2 linked regions of the Paraneptunicella aestuarii genome follow. Each later gene encodes a partner of the first gene's protein in a complex. Links are inferred from orthologs where the notes say so. Each region holds a gene or a part of one and is shown on either strand. Other genes may lie near its edges.

Region 1 (3,042 bases):
ACAAACGCATCGGAACCAATACTGTTACGCACCAAGCCTAACTCAGCAACGACTTTGATACCTTTGGGTTTTAACATGGCAACGGTTTTCATTAAACCAGCAACGGCGGCAGCACCACCTTTGTCACGACTCATACCCGCCATGAAACCACCAGTTTTCAAGTCTGCACCGCCAGTATCGTAAGTGACACCTTTACCCGCCAAATACAGGCTTTGGGTCACTTCCCCTTCCGGTTCATAAGTCAGGGTTACAACGCGAGCATGATGGCGCTCCACTTGCACTGCAGCGCGCGCCACAGCAGCAAGCAATGGATACTCCTCTTGCAATTGTTCTTGCGAGGAAATCACTTCAACTTTCACATCGGTTCCAGCAAAAGCGTCAACGCAATAATCAGCAAATCCCGGAGGTGCCATTCTTTCGGGGTTAGTACCGCAGAGATCTCTTGCCAAACGACGTCCGCCTTCAACAGCAACCAACCAATCAGCATCAACACTTTCGTGCACCAAACCGATCTGATTTACAGGTTCCAATTCGGCTTCATTTAGACTTTCTCTGGCTTCCAGAGGCTGCCAAAGAGACTGGCAAGCTTGTAGATAAGCCACTTCCAATGCGTGTTGGAAGCGCCAATCATTGGGCGTTTCCACAACCAGTAAGGGATTCACGATACCGGCATCTTTGGCGATTTTAGCAGCCTTGTGTGCCGCATCACCATAGCGACGAACATCATCAAAATAACGCATCAGGTTGCCCGTTGGCGCAAAAATAATACGTCCGCCAGCAACACCTTCTGCCGGTAGCAACATAGGCTGCACGCCGACTCGTTTGTCGATATCGGCATACTTGAAAATGGCTTCAGAAATAACAGACGATGTACCGGAAGTGGCGCTGGGAGAAATATAGATAACCGCATCCCAGGTTCCGTTTACATCAGTGATAGCGTCTACTGTCGCTCTTACTGCGATTGGATAAGACATAAAACCCCTTTTATCGTTAATTCGTTCCAAATGTTGTATTGGGCTATTATTTTTTTGGTTCACCTGATTCTTTGAGTATCAAATAACTTGTTGTGGAAACGGCAAAGGCAGTTGCCGAACCGTCTGCTCATCAGGTAGCCCTACTTGTAATCCCACCAGCCGAATGCCACGATTTCGCTGTCGTTGCAAAATCTCTTGTAGCTGGCTTTTAAACAACTCGGGTACTAAATGAAGTTGTCTCTGCTCAATGCTGGTGAGTTGAAAATCAGAAAACTTAAGTTTAATCCCTTGCGAATGAATATCCATATCAGGACGCACATTCTGAAGTCGTTGCTGTAGTTCTGGCAATAATTTTTCGATTACCTGCCAACATTCTTCGGCAGAATGAATGTCGTGAGGTAAAGTTCTCTCAACCCCGACAGACTTGCGCTTACGTTCTACGCTAACACGTCGTTCATCCTTGCCATGACAATATTGCCACAACGCCAATCCAAATTTGCCGAAGCGTTTGCTCAGCAACTCCTGTGAATACTCCCTGACATCACGGCAATGGTATAACCCCAGATTATGCAGCTTTTCCAGCGTGACTTTACCCACGCCCGGAATTTTACCCAGAGGAAGGCTGGCAACAAAGCTGTCCAGTTCATCAGGAGTCACAACGCAAATACCATTGGGTTTGTTCACATCACTCGCGACTTTAGCAACGAATTTACACGATGCGACACCCGCAGACGCTGTAAGTTGGGTTTCATTCAGGATATCCCTGCGAATTTGCTGAGCAATAAGCGTAGCGCTACCACCAAGCAAGTCAGAATCACTAACATCAAGATACGCTTCATCCAGGGAAAGAGGCTCAATAAGCGATGTATAACGAGCAAAAATATCCCGAATTTGCCGAGACACTTCCACGTACTTTTTCATTTGCCCGGGAACAACCACCAAGTTAGGACACAACTTCATTGCCTGCGCAGTTGCCATGGCAGACTTCACCCCAAACTTACGCGCAATATAGTTACAGGTAGAAATCACCCCGCGCCGATCCGAACGCCCACCAATCGCAATAGGAATATCACGATAACGAGGGTTATCCCGCATTTCGACAGCAGCATAGAAACAATCCATGTCGATATGAATAATTTTACGCACAGAGGGAGATAACTTAACTGGTTATTTATACAGTTATAGTATCCTTTTTTTCAGGATGTGCAAGAGAGCTAAATCAAACCTAATACCCTTTCAAGACATCAATATATTCAGGTATTTCTCCATTCTGAAAATACGGTTTAATATTCTTTGCCACCACTTTAGACGCTGTGACAGGGTTAGTCTGTGCTGAGATATGAGGTAACACTGTAATGTTAGGATGTTGCCAAAGAGGTGAATTCGACGGCAAAGGTTCCTGCTCAAAAACGTCTAAAACAGCATGGCTCAATTTGCCATTATTCAAACACTGCAATAAATCGGGTTCAGGAATAATTGCACCGCGGGCAAAGTTAATCACCGCAGCACCATCAGGCAGCATTTGTAAACGTTGCTGATTCAGTAAATAACGAGTTGAATGTGTCAATGGAAGTAACACAACCAGAATATCACTGGTGCTAAGTAATTGTTGCAACCCGGTATCACCCGAATAAGTAGGAATACCGGGAAGCGATTTAGCGGTGCGGCTCCAACCCTGAACAGTAAAGCCATTATCTTTTAATCTGTTCGCAGCAACTTTGCCGAGGTTGCCTAGCCCTAAAATACCAACGCGTGTTGCATGAGGTAACAATGTAAATAGCGATGTAGGTGACTGCTGCCAAAGCGCGATGTTTTGTTGCTGTCGGTAAACATGCGCTTGTTGATGCAAATATAACGTCCAGAGTAGAACACTGTCAGACATGCTCTGTGCCAGTTGAGGATCGTTCATGCGCACGACTTTTAAGTTCAGATCCTGAATGGCTGGAAGCAAGGTTTCCACTCCAGCCCACAGGCTTTGCACCCATTTCAGGTTGGGGTACTGCTTAATCCTCTCAGGCTGGATATTGGTCACAACAGCCACTTCCACCCGGCTTTTTTCTTGCTCGCT
Region 2 (3,130 bases), 1.0 Mb from region 1 along the record:
TTGCAGATAATCCAGGTGGTGCCTATAACCCTCTATTTATATATGGTGGTACTGGCTTGGGTAAAACCCACTTACTACATGCTGTTGGTAACGGAATTCGTGAATTTAAAAAAGATGCGAAAGTTGTATACATGCATTCAGAGCGTTTTGTTCAAGATATGGTTCGTGCGCTACAAAATAACGCCATAGAAGAATTCAAACGATACTATCGTTCGGTCGATGCATTATTGATCGACGATATCCAGTTCTTTGCTAATAAAGAACGTTCCCAAGAAGAATTTTTTCATACTTTCAATGCATTGTTAGAAGATAACCAGCAGATCATTTTAACTTCTGATCGTTACCCAAAAGAAATTGATGGGGTAGAGGATAGATTAAAATCTCGTTTTGGCTGGGGGCTTACCATTGCCATTGAACCTCCAGAGTTAGAGACTCGCGTTGCTATTCTTATGAAGAAAGCGAACGAGAATAAGATCAAGCTACCCAATGAAGTCGCATTCTTTATTGCCAAACGTTTACGCTCTAATGTTCGTGAGCTCGAAGGTGCATTGAACAGGGTGATCGCTAACGCTAATTTCACCGGTCGTCCAATAACAATTGATTTTGTACGTGAAGCGCTTAGGGATTTGCTGGCATTACAAGAAAAACTCGTTACTATTGATAACATTCAAAAAACGGTAGCTGAATACTTCAAAATTAAAGTTGCGGATATTTTGTCTAAACGACGTAGTCGCAGTGTTGCCAGGCCCAGACAAATTGCAATGGCGTTATCTAAAGAGTTAACAAACCATAGCTTGCCTGAAATTGGTGACAAATTTGGCGGTAGGGATCATACTACTGTACTGCATGCCTGCCGTAAGGTTGCGCAGCTAAAAGAAGAAAGTCACGATATAAAAGAAGACTACCAGAATCTGATTCGCACTTTGTCATCCTAGGTAACTGAGTAAAGTATGAAATTCAAAATTAGTAGGGAAGACTTTTTAAAGCCACTCCAACTCGTTTCCGGTGCCGTAGAACGTCGCCACACACTTCCAATATTGTCTAATGTTCTGATTAAAGTTGATGGCGATTTGCTATGGCTTACCGGTACAGACTTAGAAGTGGAACTCATTTCCAGCATCAAATTAAATGGTGAGTTTGAGCAGGGCGAAATAACCGTTCCTGCCAAGAAGCTTGTCGATATTTGTCGAAGTTTAAGAGATGGGGTTGATATTGAATTTTCTGTTGATGGTTCTAAGGCCGTTATCAAATCTGGTAGAAGTAAATACACCCTTTCTACATTGTCTGCTGACGATTATCCAAATCTTGAAGATTGGGAAGGCGAAGTTGAATTTGAACTTGCGCAGAAAGATCTAAAACGATTGATAGATAGCACTCACTTCGCTATGGCGCAGCAGGATGTAAGATACTACCTCAATGGTATGTCTTTAGAGACTGATCAAAATATCATTCGAGCTGTTGCTACCGATGGCCACAGACTTGCGCTTTCCAAGATTGAAAATTCAGAAGCATTAGCTAATAAGCAAGTTATTATCCCAAGAAAAGGGGTAATGGAAATTCTTCGCTTGATTGGTGATGAAGATCAATTGCTTAAAGTTAAGTTAGGAAGTAACCATCTTCGAATTCACTCTTCAGAATTTATTTTCACCAGTAAATTGGTAGATGGTCGTTTTCCTGATTACAGAAGGGTATTGCCGAAAGATGGTGACAAGATCATTTCTGTAAACAGAAGTGATATGAAAGATGCATTAAGCCGTGCCGCTATTTTGTCTAACGAAAAATTCCGTGGTATTCGATTGAATGTCAGTAACAATGAGTTAATGATTACTGCGAATAACCCTGAACAAGAAGAGGCGGTTGAGGTAGTCGATGTCGATTACAATGGCGATAGCCTGGAGATAGGTTTTAATGTTGCCTATATGATCGATGTTATGAATGCGCTTCATTCAGATTCTGTCAAAATTTCACTTGCTGATTCTAACAGTAGTGCCCTTATAGAAGATCCTGAGAATGATGAATCTCTATATGTGGTTATGCCAATGAGATTATAAGATCCGTCTGTGATTTTTACCGTTCAATTCGAGAACGTTCGAAATATACCTATAGCGAATGTTGTACCTTCTCCCATTTTGAATGTGCTTTACGGCCAAAATGGGAGTGGGAAATCTTCTTTTCTTGAAGCACTTTACTTACTCTCTTCAGGTCGTTCATTCCGAACAACAGAACTAAAAAACCTGATTAGTTTTGAAAAAGAATCCCTTCTTGTAAGAAGTGAGTTGATGGTTAGTCAAGATTCTAAAGAGAAAATCGGACTTAGTTTTTCTCGTAGTGGGCAGAAGCTGGTTAAAAAAAATGGTGAGAAAATAAAAAACTCGTCTGAACTGGCTAGAAGCTTACCTCTACGATTTTTATCTCCGACTGTAAGTGAGTTAGTTGAAGGTTCGCCTAGGAATAGGAGACAGTTTTTAGATTGGATTATGTTTCACGTGGAACCATCCTATCTAAATGAGTTTAAGACATTTAAAACAGTATTAGCAAACCGTAATGCTGTATTAAAAGATAAGCGTAAAGATCAAGAGGCTTTCTGGACAGAGAAGCTCGTAGAGCTAAGTTATAGCTTGACAGGTAAATGTCGGAATATTGTATCTGATATTACACCCTATATTGATGCCTCACTTTCATTGTTTTTAAGTGGCTGTGATATATCAATTGATTACTACCAAGGGTGGGGAAAAGAGAAGGATCTAGCTGAACTACTGACTCAAAATTTAGAGAATGAGTTCAAATTCGGGACAACCCGATACGGATTTCAAAGGTCAGATTTGCGTTTGAAGATAAATGGTAAACCTTTAAATCAGGTAATGTCTAGAGGTCAGTTAAAGCTTTGTGCTTTTGCACTACATTTGGCTCAAGTAAGGTTTATTAATGAGCGTAATGGAGTAAAATGTACGGTCTTAATTGATGACGTTATATCTGAATTAGACGATATAAACGTATGTAAAGTGATTGGCGGATTCATTGATTCTGGTTCGCAATGTTTTATCACCAGTGCCAATGACAAGTTACCTAAATTGCTGGCAGATCACTTTAGCGAAAATTATAAATTGTTCCACGTGGAACATGGAACAAT

What was found. Proteins that work in one complex are often made in the same cells at the same time.
Region 2: the proteins of dinB (region 1) and dnaN are in contact, whole or in part, in a solved structure (PDB 1OK7), measured with the Escherichia coli proteins. The link is inferred for Paraneptunicella aestuarii from one-to-one orthologs.

What each region holds. Positions count from the first base shown.
Region 1 is NZ_CP074570.1:1,017,627-1,020,668, reverse strand. The notes cover bases 87-2,961. They hold dinB (DNA polymerase IV), read right to left. Parts: upstream 2,121-2,961; coding sequence 1,053-2,120; downstream 87-1,052. Other genes in these bases: KIH87_RS04230 (2-hydroxyacid dehydrogenase), read right to left, coding at 2,200-2,961; KIH87_RS04240 (M17 family metallopeptidase), read right to left, coding at 87-974. In the rest of the region: more of KIH87_RS04240, read right to left, coding at 1-86; more of KIH87_RS04230, read right to left, coding at 2,962-3,042. UniProt on the Escherichia coli protein: Poorly processive, error-prone DNA polymerase involved in translesion repair and untargeted mutagenesis. Copies undamaged DNA at stalled replication forks, which arise in vivo from mismatched or misaligned primer ends.
Region 2 is NZ_CP074570.1:113-3,242, forward strand. What follows is about bases 38-3,000. They hold dnaN (DNA polymerase III subunit beta), read left to right. Parts: upstream 38-950; coding sequence 951-2,051; downstream 2,052-3,000. Other genes in these bases: recF (DNA replication/repair protein RecF), read left to right, coding at 2,061-3,000. Also shown: more of recF, read left to right, coding at 3,001-3,130. UniProt on the Escherichia coli protein: Confers DNA tethering and processivity to DNA polymerases and other proteins. Acts as a clamp, forming a ring around DNA (a reaction catalyzed by the clamp-loading complex) which diffuses in an ATP-independent manner freely and bidirectionally along dsDNA.